Regions from separate parts of the Planococcus sp. APC 3900 genome, predicted to be linked through region 2. Evidence: predicted binding sites of a transcription regulator. Region 2 holds the regulator's gene; the other holds the start of a gene.
What was found. The regulator LexA, encoded in region 2, represses DNA repair genes until DNA is damaged. The targets are predictions, from matches to a motif close to CGAACATATGTTCG.
Positions count from the first base shown of each region.

Region 1: a site for LexA is predicted at 1,436-1,449, ahead of uvrB (excinuclease ABC subunit UvrB). Genes of this name have one in related genera too.

Region 1 is NZ_JASDCT010000007.1:71,939-79,989, reverse strand. Features, by position in the region: gene uvrB (excinuclease ABC subunit UvrB) at 1-1,365, opposite strand, end outside; gene QMA04_RS14330 (IDEAL domain-containing protein) at 1,594-1,836, opposite strand; gene QMA04_RS14325 (competence protein ComK) at 2,014-2,568, shown strand; gene QMA04_RS14320 (ABC1 kinase family protein) at 2,830-4,446, opposite strand; gene QMA04_RS14315 (enoyl-CoA hydratase-related protein) at 4,548-5,324, shown strand; gene QMA04_RS14310 (S9 family peptidase) at 5,909-7,885, opposite strand; gene QMA04_RS14305 (fatty acid--CoA ligase family protein) at 8,041-8,051, opposite strand, start outside.
Region 2 is NZ_JASDCT010000015.1:287-8,337, forward strand. Features, by position in the region: partial or broken gene QMA04_RS17800 (hypothetical protein) at 1-469, opposite strand, end outside; gene QMA04_RS17805 (hypothetical protein) at 1,062-1,190, shown strand; gene QMA04_RS17810 (hypothetical protein) at 1,440-1,898, shown strand; gene QMA04_RS17815 (hypothetical protein) at 2,060-2,248, shown strand; gene QMA04_RS17820 (hypothetical protein) at 2,396-2,827, shown strand; gene QMA04_RS17825 (hypothetical protein) at 2,889-3,083, shown strand; gene QMA04_RS17830 (class I SAM-dependent DNA methyltransferase) at 3,181-3,915, shown strand; gene lexA (transcriptional repressor LexA) at 3,980-4,600, opposite strand; gene yneA (cell division suppressor protein YneA) at 4,766-5,083, shown strand; gene QMA04_RS17845 (YneB family resolvase-like protein) at 5,080-5,733, shown strand; gene QMA04_RS17850 (DUF896 domain-containing protein) at 5,792-6,025, shown strand; gene tkt (transketolase) at 6,113-8,051, shown strand, end outside.

The DNA.
Region 1 (8,051 bases), on a different contig from region 2:
TTTGGTCAATGTGGTGACCAGCACACGTTCATTGTTTTCCGCACGCTGCCGAATTTCATACATCAAGTCATCTATCTGCCCTTCGATCGGACGGATTTCGATGGTCGGGTCAAGCAATCCGGTCGGCCGGATAATCTGCTCCACCATTTCGGGTGTATGTTCCATTTCGTAGGGCCCTGGTGTCGCCGACACAAAAACCGCTTGGCTGATATGCTTTTCGAATTCATCAAACGTCAACGGGCGGTTGTCCATCGCTGAAGGCAGACGGAAGCCGTAATCAACCAAAACTTTTTTCCGTGCTTGGTCACCATTAAACATCCCCCGTACTTGTGGCAGCGTTACGTGGCTCTCATCCACAACCAATAGAAAGTCCTCCGGGAAATAATCAATCAATGTGTAAGGCTGTGCGCCTGGTGGACGAAGCGTCAAATGCCGGGAATAGTTTTCAATGCCGGAGCAGAAGCCCATCTCGCGCATCATTTCCAGATCATAGCGCGTCCGCTGTTCAAGGCGCTGCGCTTCCAACAATTTGTCTTCGGCGCGCATTTCCTTCAAGCGTGCTTCCAACTCTTCTTCTATGTTTGCAATCGCTTTGACCATTTTATCTTCACGTGTTACGAAGTGGGATGCCGGAAAAATGGCTACATGATCGCGTTCTCCGATAATTTCACCAGTCAATGCGTCGACTTCACGAATGCGGTCAATTTCATCACCGAAAAACTCGACACGCAAACATCTCTCGTCGCGTGATGCCGGGAAAATCTCAACGACATCTCCACGTACACGGAAAGTTCCGCGAATAAAATTAATATCATTGCGTTCGTATTGAACATCCACTAACTTCCGCAACAACTGGTTGCGTTCGATTTCCATCCCTTTACGCAAAGAAACAACCAACTCACGGTATTCCTTCGGCGAACCAAGGCCGTAGATGCAAGAGACCGATGCAATAACGATGACATCGTCCCGCTCAAATAAAGAACTGGTCGCAGAATGGCGAAGCTTGTCGATTTCGTCATTGATGCTGGCATCTTTTTCAATGAACGTATCCGACTGAGGAACATAAGCTTCCGGTTGATAATAATCGTAATAACTGACAAAATACTCTACTGCGTTATCAGGGAAAAATTCCTTGAACTCGCTGTAGAGCTGACCTGCCAATGTTTTATTGTGGGCCATGACCAGCGTCGGCTTTTTCACCTGCTGGATAACGTTCGACATTGTGTAGGTCTTACCTGTTCCTGTCGCTCCCAGCAAAGTCTGGCAACGTTTGCCGTTGATGATGCCTTGCGTCAATTCAGCAATCGCCTGAGGCTGGTCGCCAGCCGGTTCATAAGGAGCTTGAAGATTAAATTCCTGTTTCATAATAAGACGTCCTTCCGTTATTTCGTTACTTCTACTTTAACATATGCCCTAAAAAACCACTAACAAAAAGCGAACGTATGTTTTTTATGGTGGAATCCGCAAAAATATTGGTCTATCGGTTCAAAGTATCTGTACTCTTCCTTTTAGACATTTCTTATTTTTTAAAAACAAAAAAGGGAAGCCGGTAAAATGCCGGCTTCCCTTTTTCTTGGCTTTTTAAAGAGCCAATTATTCTGTTTCTTCATGCTGCAATGTCTGTAATTGAGCAGTATATATAGTAAATGCTTTTTGATCTTTGTTATCCAGGGCTTCGTCGATTAGGGCCATAAGCTGTGCTTCTTGTTGGGAGCGGTGCACATGTTTCAAGAACAGATCCAAATAGATGTCGTTCAGCAGTTTTTCCGCTTCCGTGATTTTTTTTGTTTGAGCCATCGCTTTCATGAAATCAGCATAAGAATAATAGTTTTCCATTCTTCTTCACCCCGAATGCTTTTCATTAGTATACATGAAGCAAATAGAAAAAATCAAGATTTATTTGAAAATTCCAACCAAATAGAAAATATTTTATTTTCAATCTAATGTGCATTGTGCAATTTCCATTTTTCATTATAATAAGGTATGTAAAGTAAATTTAGGGGGTTATTCTTCATGAGCAAAAAGAATCACAGGCCGCTTTCTTATACAATCTGCGCAAATACGTATGCCCTTTTACCCTATACGGATGGACATCGCACCTGTCTGCGCGTAATCGAAGACCGTAATGAATTTGTGGTTGAAGAAACGGTTTATAAAACAGTGACCACTTCCTGCCGGTTCTACCGTGCCTCTCTTGAAAGCGCCACTCTTTATGCCCAAAAAGCGGTCGGCGTAAAACATAAGCCACCCATCATCATTGGTGAGTATTATGGCAATCCGCTTATTTTCTTCCCGACACACTCTCCAAAGAATAAGGAATGCGTCTGGTTCAATTATGACGCCATTGACCTCATTGAAAGTGACAGCAGCGGCAAAGGCAGCATTATCTACTTAAGCAATGGTGAAACCGTATATTTGGATGTCTCGCCTATCGCTTTGCGAAACCAGCATTCATTTGCCGGATCCCTCCGCCGGTATTTCAAAAAAGCTCAACGAGTCCATAACCATCCGATGGCTTATGTGACAAAACGGACGTTTGCTCCACGTAAAGAACAGCCGCGGGATTGACTGCCTTTCCAAGATTGCACTCTCTTTCAGTAAATACAAAACTCCCTTGCTGCGCAACGCCTCCATATCCCACCTTATGCATATGGACCTTCGCTTTCTCCAGCTTTTTCACAAGACGTATTTCCGCTCCATCCACTAGCTCCAGATCATCAGCGAATTAACTGAAAAGAGTTGCCGCCTGCAGTCACTAAATGTGAAGGCAGGCGGCAACTCTTTATTGTTTCATGCATCTCTAGAAAAAATTTAACTATTATGTTGACCTTATTTGATCGACCGGTACACCCATAAGGAGCCGACGAAAAATACCGACGAAACCCAAAGGTAAGGTTCGTTCCAGAACCAGATTGAAATGGACATCCCCGAAAACGATAGAATGGTGAATATTCCAGCAAACATCCGGGATTGCAGATTTCTGCGGTGCTCCCGTTCCCGGCCGTCCCGATTTTCAAGGTAATGGCGCATCCGTTCAGGCTCTTCCAAATAGTTGATGACTTTCTGCGGCAATACCCGCAACGGACCCGTGGCATTCAACACCCAACGAAGGACATCTTCTTTGCCAAAGAGGCCTTTGCCTTCTTTTTGTGAAGAAGCCCATTCCAGGATTCGTGGACGGGCAAGCGCCAACAGATCCACATTGGGATCCAAAACATGAAGAACGCCGACGAATATCGAGGCCGCTCTGCCAAAAAAGGCAAATTCCGCGGGCAATTGAACCGGTTGGGTCCGAACGATTTCCTGCATGTCGTTGAGCAGGCGTTCCACAACAAAACTGTCCATCTGTGACAGCTCATTGGATTCATAGGCTGTGACGAGCCGTGAAATAGCATCTCCTAGAATTTTACGGTCCGCCTGCGGCAAAAGAAACCGCAGCTCTTCAAGCGAATCCAACACTTGATCGTAATTCTTAAAAATGACGCCTTCCGCCGCTCTTAACACCGCCTGGGAGTCTTTTTGTGTGATGGTGCCGATCATCCCGAAATCGATCAGGACGATTCCGCCATCCGGTTCCAATAGGATATTCCCGCCGTGCGGATCCGCATGGAACTGGCCGCCGTACAATACCTGCTCCAGGAATAAAATAAATAGCCGCTCGGAAATTTCATGGCGATCCAGTTCATTCTTTTCAATAAAGGCTAAATCTGTGATGCGTGCGCCTTCGATCCATTCCATGACCAGTACACGGCGCGTCGTGAATTCATCGAAATACAGCGGGATGCGCACACCTTCCATCGAATCGAAACGATCAGCAAAGGCGCGGCCATTTTGAAGTTCTTTGAGGAAATTCAATTCAGCGCCGATGGTTTCTGTCATTTCCACATACAGTAATTTAAAGTCGATTTGCTTCGCGAATGGCGTGAATTTTTCGGCCATCCAGATAACGATGCGGATGGCTTTGAAGTCCGCACGCAAAATGCGGTCTGTACCCGGCCGTTGGACTTTAACGGCTACTTCCATGCCGTTTTTCAACACCGCTTTATACACTTCCCCAATAGAAGCGGATGCTACTGCTGAATCCGATAATTGATCCAGGTAATTTGTATGAGGCGTATTCCACTCCTGCTCCAATACCGAAACGATGCTTTTCCGTGGTACCGAAGGGACACGGTCAGTCAACCCTTCCAGTTCGGCAAGAAATGTCGGCGGCATGATGTCAGCGCGCGTCGACAAGAATTGGCCAAGTTTGATCATCAAGCCACCCAGTTTTAATGCCAGGTTCTTATACTCTTTCGCTTGCTTGGTTATCATGTCATTCCATCTTTTTTCAACCAGCGGGCTCCAATTTCCACGATTTCTTCTTTGGAAGAACGTCACCTGCAAAAAGATTTTGACTGCCAGCCAGACAATCCGGAAGATGCGGATAAATGTAATTTGATTCATAAGTGCGGTCCCTCCCATGGAATTCATTATAGAGACAGATGGCGAAATAGTCCAAAAAGTGGTATGTTTTTTACGGATGGAATGACACAAGGGGGATGAAAATGGACACAATTCATTATGAACAACGAAACAATTTAGCCTTTATTACATTAAACCGGCCAGAAGCAATGAATGCCTTCAATTATGATATGCTTCTTGAGCTTGGACAGGTGGCCGAAGCAATCCGCATTAACCCGGATATCCGCGTTGTGGTCTTTACTGGCGCTGGCGAAAAGGCATTTAGTGTGGGAGCGGATTTAAAAGAACGCAAAACCATGACCGATGACCTCGTCAAACGCAATATTTTTAAAATCGGTGAAGTGTTTTCAACCATCGAAAATCTGCCCCAGCCCACCATCGCCATGATGAACGGTTTTGCTTTTGGCGGCGGAATGGAACTGGCGCTTGCTTGTGATTTCCGGATTGCTGCAGACGACACCTTGCTCGGATTGACGGAAACCAGCCTGGGAATCATCCCTGGAGCAGGCGGCACGCAACGGCTGCCGCGCCTGATCGGTGAAGCCAAAGCCATGGAACTGATTTTGACTGCCCGCCGCCTGACATCAGCCGAAGCACTCGAATACGGTTTGGTGACACGCCTTGCAACGCGTGAGCAATTGGCTGATGTGGCCGGTGCTTTTGCCGATTCAATTCTCGCCAACGGCCCAATCGCTCTCCAACAAGCAAAATTCGCCATCAAGAATGGCATGAATACCGATTTGCAGACAGGTTTGCAGATTGAGCGCAAAGCCTATGAAATCACGATTCCAACAGAAGACCGAGTCGAAGCCCTGGCTGCTTTCGGCGAAAAACGGAAACCCGTATTTAAAGGGAAGTAAAAAAAACCGGAGCAGCTGATATAGCTGCTCCGGTTCAGACTATAGACAAAGTCTTTCCAAAATGAATAGCAGTGCATACCCCAACCGGTCCGGCCACTTCGCGTTCCGTGGGCTCAGCTTCAGTCTCCTCGTCACTGCGTTCCTGCGGGGTCTTCAGCTTTCGCTGTCCCACAGGAGTCTCCGTGGCCGGCCCGATCGGGGGCGTGTAGCTTCAACCAAAGGAAATGGCCTGCTAGTCAGGATCCTGAAACCATCGTCCCAATAAACTTGGTAACTCCTTCATACAAAGATCCGTAGCGCAAGGCGGCGAAGGGCAAAGATATGCTCCTGCATCGCTTCGCTAGCTTCGTCGCAAACGAGTCAGGCACAGCCCGACTCGCTTCCTGCGGGATAGCGAAGTGCCGAAATCCACTCGGGCGCCAGTCCGAGTTAGTTCGGCGCAAGCCCGCAGGAAAGCGTCCGCCTGGAGTGCAGGATCCAATAGAAAGACAATAAATTGCATATTCACCCTTTGAACGACATAAATATTCTTTTGTCTACAAGCTGAAACGGAGCAGCTGATATAGCTGCTCCGTTTTTCCTGTTTACAAGTATTTTTCCATCCAGCTTGTAATCTGTTCCAGACGTGCAAAGCGAAGATTCGGTTTGCCTGTCCGCGACAGGTTGTGGTCGGCTTCTGGGAAACGGACAAACTCTGTGGTTTTGCCCATACTTTTTAATGTTACATACAATTGTTCCGACTGCTCGATCGGGCAGCGGTAATCATTTTCAGAATGAAGAATCAGCAATGGGGTCTCGACGTTTTTTGCGTATTTCAATGGTGAATGCTTCCATAGCTTATCGACATCCGTCATATCCGCGCCGATTTGCCAATCACTAAAGTAATAGCCGATATCCGAAACACCGAAGAATGAAATCCAGTTGGAAATGGAGCGCTGCGTGACCGCTGCTTTAAAACGTTCTGAATGGCCCACGATCCAATTGGTCATGAAGCCGCCATAGCTGCCGCCGGTGACACCCAAACGTTCCGAATCGACCCAGGCGTTGGATTCCACGATCTGTTCTACCGAATTCATGATGTCCTCATAATCACCGCCACCGTAATCCCCGCGTACTGCGTCTACAAACTCCTGGCTGTAGCCATGGCTGCCGCGCGGATTGACATATAACACGCCGAAACCACGGGCCGCCAGCAATTGCATTTCGTGGACAAACGTATTGGCATACATCGCATGGGGACCGCCGTGAATATTGACGACCAAAGGATACTTCTGGCCTTCCTGATAACCATAAGGCTTCATCAGCCAACCATGGACAGCCCAGTCTTTCGATCCTTTTGTGATGATCGGCTGTGCTTCAACCAATTCCGTCTGTTTGAGGAATTCTTCATTAAATGAAGTTAGTGCCTGGCGTTCGCCAGTCGAAATCGTCAGCAAATACAACTCGCCTGGGCTCACTGGGTTGCTGATGGCTGCCACTGCGAATTCGCCGCTCCGTGAAACATCGTATCCATAAACATGCTCCAAGTCTGGAGACGCCGGGAAAATCATGCCATCAAGAGAAGCAAAGTACAGGCGTACATCACCCATGGTCGAAACTTGAAAATACAAATGATCATCTTTTGTCCATACCACATCCGGTGCAACTGCTCCTTGTTGATGATCAGCTACGACATAATCACCCACCGGTACGTCCAAGCCTTCTGTCAGGGAAATCCGAGTATGCGCCTTTAAATCCGCCACATACACTTCTGTGTGTGTGGCATTTTCAAATTGCCGCATGCTGCCGACAAAAGCCACTTTTGTATCGTCATGAGAGAAAGCAGCGCCGCCAAAGTATCCTTCTTCTTCAATTAATACGGATTCTTCTTTCGTCTCGAGATCCATTAGATAAAGAGGCTGGCGGAATACAAAATCCAAGTTTTCTTCTCGCGTCACGCCATAGATCAATTTTGTTCCGTCATGTGAGACGGTTTCCAGGCTGTAATGATAATTTCCTTCTGTCAGCTGTTCTACTTTTTTCGTATTGAGATCCACTGATCCAATGTGGCGATGGAACTCTTTCGGCAACAGGCCCATTCCATCCATCTTGTATTTCATTTTGTCGACATGGTAGGGCTCAGGCTGTTTCTTTTCTTCTTTTTCTTCCTTGTCGGTGAAGGTTTTTCCTTCTTTGGCCAAGGCATTAAACCAGATCTTTGTTCCGCAAGGCGCCCATTCAAACCCATTGACTCCTTTTTCAAAATCAGTCAATGAGCGTGCTTCTCCTCCAAAGGCTGGCATAACGAACAATTGGTTCTTCTCGTTGCGATCCGATAAGAAAGCCACTGCCGTTCCATCAGCCGACCACCGTGGTGAACTTACGCGTTCTTTGCCATACGTCCATTGGGTTTGTTCTCCCGTTTCCAGGTTGATGTGGTAAAGATGGGCTCTGTATGTATTTTCTTCTTCATCGATTTGTGTATGGATAAACACCGCTCTTGTTCCATCCGGTGAAATCCGGGGATCCGTCACTGATACCAACTTCGTTAAATCCTTAATTTCCATTGCTTTTTTCACCATACTACTTCCTCCTCGGATTCAACTATTTCGTAAATCGTAATACTGCTCCTTAACTATAATAAAAAATGTCAGTTTTTTCAATCAAATCAAAAGAAAACTCTGGAATAATCATCCAGAGTTCTCCAATCATTCATAAGATCTAAACATGTAACAGGTTATTTCTGCA
Region 2 (8,051 bases):
CAATTGCACTTAAAATAGAAGTTAAATAACTGCCTTCAATTAGTTTGTTATTGGTAATTGAAGAGGATAATGATTTTGATTGATATCCAACTAAGTTGTTGTTCTCTTTATTATAATCGGGGTCTTGAGAAGTTTTTGTCTGCGTAGATATTTTTCTGAGGATTACCAATCCATTCTTCTCTACAGTATCTTTGGCAGCTTTTTTCTCGAGTATTGTTCTTTGATTTTCTTCATCTCTACCTGATTGCTTGCATCCAGCTACATGTAAGTGATCCTTTTTTCCTATTTGGAAGTAAATCCTCTTCGGGTTATCATTTTCCCAAGTAGTTGCGGACAACTTAATTTGGCAACTTTTATCAGCGCAAATAAAGTTTCTGTAGTCTTTCAATTCACCACGGCGCCCCATAATCCTTGCTTTTTCAGCAGTGATGATTCTTTTCAATTCAATACTATAAGCTTCTTTAACCATAGTAACCTCCTAATATTAGTGAATTGATATTATTAGTATCCATATTATTCTAACAATATTTTCTGTTACTTGCAGATTCAAAAGAAATAAATATTTCAGAGTGATAGAAATTGTTTACTATTATATAGAAAGAACTTATATGTCGAGAAGTATATATTGCCCAACTGGAGTTTTAAAAATTGCCCAACTTTTGCCCAATTATCCAACTCCAAATATACACAAATAAACAAAACAGATTTACAAGAACGCTATTCTATCAGTGGTTTAGAATCAGTGAAATCGGATAAAAACACCAGGTATATAATCCGCACAAGCGTCCACCCGTGGGAACGCGAGCAATACTTGAAGATGTACTAAAAATTACCTTAAGCCGTTGGTGCTGCAAAGCGCCAACGGCTTTTTTCTGTTTTCCGTCGAGTCCAGAAAGAGAAAATGAAAAAAAATAATGGAAATTGAAAACTAATAGAAACTTATTCGTGTGCTAAAGCGACTAATTGGCAATGACCTGGCAGACTGAGATATTAAAAAGTTTTTTTAAAAAAAAAGTTAATATTTGACTATGTTGCTGATTAGTAAAAGAGGAGGAATCATTATGTTCATGATCTTATACGCAATTCTAATTTCTCTCTGGATCACGTCTTTAGTCGCTTTCGGAAAATCATACATCCGTTACCACAAAGATGAGCGTGCTTATGAAGAAAGCCACCGCGTCGATTCTTGATCAGCAGAATGCTTCACGGTTGAGAATTGAGTGATTCTCGTTGATGGTGGAATATCTGTGTGTGTTTCCTGTTAAAGGGATTCCGGCTTCAATTGCTCCTCAAATAATTGGCGAAGCATTTCAACGGAGTTTTTAACAGAAGCAGGCCACGAGATTAAAGAACAGTATGCCGTTTGGAATTTAGTGAACTGGTCGGGTGTGATTCTTACTGTCTTGGAAGAAAGCGTGATAGAAATAGAGCCTAGGCTGATGGAAGTTAACGAGCAGGCTCTCTTCGATGGAATCATTAAAATAAGTGAACTGGAGCAAAGAACCTCGGATTTACTGAACCGTTTCGGAGATATTGAAAGAACCCTGCTGATTCGTCGTACAGACATCTTTACTCTGCTCGAAAATGAATGGATAGGCATGGGCATTGAAGACACCTTGAAACTGGCTAAACGGCCATTAGAATATAAATTATTTAAACAATCAACATTGGAAAAGATACTGAAGAGACCGATAAATGAAATTTTTGTCGATTGGAGCCTCAAAGCCGATAAAGGTTATGCTGTTCTGACTCTGCAGAAAAGTAAACATGAAAACAGTTTCTCCTCGGAGATGCTGTTTTTTATGTGCTGGCAAAGAAAGATTCCAGAGGCAAGCGGATATCTCCTTGTCTTGCTGTTGCTTGAAAATATCCTGATTCTAACTAAACAGGCTTTGTGAAATTTATGATGAAAATATGCAGAGTATGCGAAGAATACCTTTTTTTATAGTTTACAGCCGGCGAATTAAGGTTATAATTAGTTGCAGCCTGAAAAGTTAATAACTCATACTGAATTTTTCTTTCTCTTGAAAGAAGAAGGATTTTGTGGGAGGCGATTAATTTGAGGAAAATCCAAGGACTTTCGAATCTTGTAGAATATTTGGAATCAGTGAATTATCCATTGGCTGCAGAGCAGATTACAGATTTAATGTCGAAAAGAAAGATTCCGCACCGCAAAGCATTCCAAGACACTGTGATCTTTAATTTAGAACACATTGACTGGTGGATTGCTGAGCAGCAGAAACGATGATTAATTGATGAACATGCTTGAGTAAAAGAAATAACCTTGTCGTCCGTTCTGCAAAGAACGAACTGCGAGGTTATTCTTTTTTGGTAACTTTATACACTTTTTTGCGTCTACTGTTATAATAGTCTAAAAACGGAGGGGGAATCGGCTATGCGCTTTTTAATGTCTATCATTGTTTTTTTAATCTTCTTTTCGTTTGCAGGCATTGGCACATATGTTATCGGACCCGATTTGTCGACCGACCGGCTGGTTGCCGAGGCGACAGAAGAGCTTCGGAACAACGGGCAAATGGAAAAAGTGGTGGAATATGTTGAAAGTGATCCACAAATGCTTGAATATGTAGAAGAAGCCAAAATTGCAGAGGAAGAGAGTATGCCTTTGCCATTTGAAACAACTGGAGATGCGGCGGGTACAGTCATCAAAAAGGTCGGCATTGCGGATCTGGCTAAAATGAAATCGGGAATTGAAGATGGCACGATGTCAGCAGACGAAGTGATTCAGAAGCTTGAAGAGGATTTGAATGAAGAAGAGCTGCTTGCCCTGAAAGTGATCGTATACAAGGAATTATACAAACAGCAATAATAAAGGATATATGCTAAACTGAGTCACGAAGATAAAGTAAAAGTTTAAAGGAGGCTATTGCATGAAACCGTTTCGCGTAGAGTTTTATTTTGATCAAGGCAATACCATCGTACACAATGTCCAGGCTGTAGATAAAGAATCGGCATTAAGCAAGATTCCTTCCAATGGCACTTATGAAATTTCAGATGAACAAACAGGCAATATTTATCGCATTACTATCAATTTAGTTAAATATATTATCGTCAGCGAACTGTAGAAGATTTTTTCTCGGCAAGCTGCACTTAAGGTGTTGCTTGCGCAACTCCTTTTTTTAAAAGATTTTTTGCATGACAATTCGATTGGGAGGCAAATGAATGGAATTCAGAGGATCGAGTGCTTACGAGGAAAAAGATTTTTTGAAGAACTTTCTGCAAAGAAGAAATCGGGCGGAGAGCCCTAATAACAGCATTGAAAAACCAATAATCTATGGGTTGCTTGGCAACTTTCAAAACCAGGATATACTCGATTTAGGATGTGGAGATGCCTTATTCGGAAAAGAACTGTTGGAAGCAGGAGCGCATTATTATCATGGTGTAGAAGGGTCTGAAGAAATGATCGGCTTAGCGGCTGCAAATTTGGAGGGTGTCAATGCCGATCTGACATTGGCAATTATGGAGTCATTTGTCTTTCCTGAAAATACCTATGACATCGTCTCCTCTCGATTAGCCATCCATTATTTACCGGAAGTGGACGAACTATTCCGAAATGTATATGAATCCTTAAAAGCTGAGGGGAAATTTGTATTTAGTGTGCAGCATCCACTGACGACCTCATCTTTTTCAAGTAAAATGTCAGGAGAAAAAAGAAGCAATTGGCTGGTGGACGATTACTTTAAAGAAGGGGAACGGCACGAACCGTGGATCGATAAAATTGTCGTCAAGCATCACCGGACCATTGAAAGCTATTTTACTTCTTTGACAAAGGCGGGATTTAGCGTAACGAATGTTCGGGAAGGGAAGCCCGAACGTCAATATTTCAGTTCTGATGAAGAGTATAGTAGGAGAATGAGAATTCCTGTAATTTTAGCTTTCAGCTGTCATAAACGCTAAATCGAAATTGTTTACATAATAAAAATATCCATTAAAAAAAACCAGGGATTTCCCCGGTTTTTTTTTAATGGATTTGGCGGTAAACGCCTACAACTTTACCAAGAATCGATACTTGGTCTACAATGATCGGATCCATTGATGAATTTTCAGGCTGAAGACGGAAATAATTTTCTTCTCGGAAGAAGCGTTTGACTGTTGCTTCATCCTCAGTCGTCATTGCGACAACAATGTCCCCATTATCCGCGGTCTGCTGCTGCTTAACCACTACATAATCTCCGTTCAAAATTCCGGCTTCGATCATACTTTCACCCATGATCTCCAGCATGAAGATGTGATCATCTTCAGTGCCATAACTTTGCGGAAGCGGGAAATACTCTTCCACGTTCTCAATTGCTGTAATAGGAACACCGGCAGTTACTTTACCGATCAAAGGAACATGCAATACCGGACTTTTATCGATTAACGCTTCATCAGTGCTTATTACTTCAATGGCTCTCGGCTTGGTGGGATCCCGTCTGATCAAGCCTTTGCTTTCAAGACGTGCTAAATGTCCATGTACAGTCGAACTGGATGCAAGACCGACTGCCTCACCGATTTCGCGTACGGATGGCGGATAGCCTTTCAGCCGAACTTCCTCTTTTATAAATGACAGAATGTCTTCCTGGCGTTTGGATACTTTTTTCAACAGTTTCACCTCATTTGAGTAATTCTACTTGATTTCTACCAATAGTATACCAACTCGGGCATTGAAATGCAAACATAGGTTCGAATTTTATTCTTGACAAAAACACCTGTTCGCATTAATATGAGAACATACATTCCGAACACAAATTCTTAGGAGGCGGTTCAAATGACATTCATTCGACAAAATACTTATCTTATCGCATTTTTCTCATTAATTGTGGTATTTACTTTTTACGCCATACTGTCCCATAATACAAACAGTACATCAATGAGCCAAGTTGAAATAGAAGAAGGCGATACGCTTTGGACTTTAGCTGAATCTTTCAGTGGCGCGACTCCCCATCATGAATGGATAGAGGAGATTATGAAAGAAAACAACCTTTCTACTCCAAAAATCATTGCAGGACAATCCCTTAAGATTCCAAGCGACCAATTGAAATTTGCTCCTGATGAGACCATTAAATTTGCAGGTGATACTGAATGAAGAAAAATGCATTAATTTATTGCCGTGTCAGCACGACCAAAGATACGCAGGAATCCTCCCTTGAGAGACAGGAAGAAGAACTGATGAAATTCGCGTTTGAACAATCTTATAAAGTGGATGGTGTATACACCGATCAGCACAGTGGATACGAGATGGATCGTGACGGTCTGCTTGAAATGCTTAATTGCATTAAGGGAGACAAAATCGATGCCGTTTTTATTCAGGATGAAACGCGTTTGGGCAGAGGGCACGCACGTATTGCTCTTTTGCATGTCATGAAGAAATATGGCGTGGAAGTTTATACCTTATCGGATATGGGGCCAATAGCCCTTAATGATATGGATGACATGGTGCTTGAAATTCTGGCAATCGTTGAAGAATATCAGCGCAAAATACATAATGCCAAAATCAAGCGGGGCATGAAACGCGCTGTGGAAAATGGCTATAAACCGGAAAAAAATCTAAAAGGCAAAGGCAATCCTGATGGGCGTGAACGCTTGGATCTGCCTATCGATCAAATTGTCAGCCTGAAAACTAATGGGCTGACTTTCAGTGAAATTGCTGTAACCTTGCAAGGATTCGGCTACCAAGCGAGCAAGGCGACGGTTCATCGGCGATATAAGGAATACGAAAAGCTGATGAAAGACTAAAACATTGCAGAAACCTTACTTTTTTTGTACCATATGAAAAGAAGAAAGGTGGATGTCTATGTTATCACCAGACAAATTAACTAGAATTAATGAACTATCACGTAAATCGAAAACGACTGGATTATCCAAAGAAGAAGCAAAAGAACAATCTTCTTTGCGCCAGGAATATTTGCAAACGTTCCGTAAAACGATGCGTGGAACAATTGAAAATGTAAAAGTAATTGACCCGAATGGGAACGACGTAACGCCAGAAAAGGTCAAAAATATTCGAGAGAATAAGTATTTGAATTAAATACTTATTCTCTTTTTCATTGTATTCTTTTCTATTGTTGACTAAACTAGAAAGGGATTATATTTTTGTTTGAGAGAGGATGTTACTATGTCAACCCACGCAGATCAACTTGCAGTGACAACAATTCGTACACTTTCCATCGATGCAATCGAAAAAGCAAATTCTGGTCATCCAGGATTGCCAATGGGCGCAGCTCCAATGGCATATACTTTGTGGACTAAGCATATGAACCACAATCCAAAAAATCCGGATTGGTTTAACCGTGACCGTTTTGTGTTATCCGCTGGACATGGTTCCATGCTTCTATACAGTTTGCTTCATTTAAGCGGCTATGGTTTAGAAATGGATGAAATCAAAAACTTCCGTCAATGGGATTCAAAAACACCTGGACATCCCGAATATGGCCACACTACAGGCGTTGAAGCAACGACCGGTCCACTTGGACAGGGAATTGGTATGGCGGTCGGTATGGCAATGGCTGAGCGTCATTTAGCGGCTACTTACAATAAAGAAGGAATGAATATCGTCGATCACAACACTTTCGCTTTATGCGGTGATGGAGATTTGATGGAAGGCGTTGCCGGAGAAGCTATTTCTCTTGCGGGCCACTTGAAATTAAACAAATTGGTTGTTCTATATGATAGCAACGACATTTCGTTGGACGGTCCACTTGGCAAGAGTTTCTCTGAAAATGTTCAAAAACGTTTTGAATCATACGGCTGGAACTATTTGCGCGTAGATGATGGCAATGTATTGGACGACTTATCAGAAAAAATCGCACAAGCCAAAGAATCTTCAGACAAACCGACATTAATCGAAGTCAAAACCGTTATCGGTTACGGAGCTCCGAACAAATCAGGTAAAGCAGATGCACACGGCGCGCCGCTTGGTGAAGATGAAATGAAATTGGTTAAAGAATACTACGAGTGGACTTTCGATCAAGATTTCCATGTGCCGGAGGAAGTATATGAAACTTTCCAACAGGCAACTGAAGAGCTTGGGGCAAAAGCTGAGTCAAAATGGAACGAATTGTATTCACAATACGAATCAGCACATCCGGAATTGGCGGAACAATTGCAGATGGCGATCCGTGGTGATCTTCCAGAGAACTTTGATGCAGAGTTCCCGACATATGAATTCGGTAAGAAACAAGCAACTCGTTCTTCTTCAGGAGATATGATCAATGCAATCGCTAAAACAGTTCCTTCCTTCTTCGGAGGCAGTGCTGACCTTGCTGGATCCAACAAAACGAACATCAAAGGCGCTGGCGATTTTGACGCTGAACATCCTGAAGGACGCAATATCTGGTTTGGTGTGCGTGAATTTGCAATGGGAGCAGCCTTAAACGGTATGGCTCTTCATGGCGGACTTCATGTCTTCGGCGGAACGTTCTTCGTCTTCAGTGATTATGTCCGTCCAGCAATCCGTCTGGCTGCATTAATGGGGCTTCCTGTCACTTATGTCTTCACACATGATAGCGTAGCTGTAGGCGAAGATGGCCCAACACATGAACCGGTTGAACATTTGGCTTCTCTTCGTGCAATGCCGAACTTGAGCGTTGTTCGTCCCGCTGATGCCAACGAAACAAAAGCGGCATGGCGTTTGGCGTTGACGGCGAAAACTACACCGACTTTATTGGTTCTTTCTCGTCAGGACTTGCCAATTTTGGAAAATAGCGCAGAACTTGCAGAAGCTGGCGTGGAGAAGGGTGCATACGTTGTGTCCCCTGCTGAAAATCCACAAGCGCTATTGCTTGCGACTGGATCGGAAGTTAGCTTGGCTGTAGCTGCACAAAAGCAATTGGCTGAAGAAGGAATTGCGGTTTCTGTCGTTTCAATGCCATCATGGGATCGTTTTGAAAAACAGGATAAAGAATACAAGCAATCCGTCATTCCAAGAACTGTCAAGAAACGCCTGGCTATTGAAGTCGGTACTTCATTCGGTTGGGATCGCTATACAGGCGACGAAGGCGATATTCTTGCAATCGACCGTTTCGGTGCAAGTGCACCGGGAGAACGCATCATGG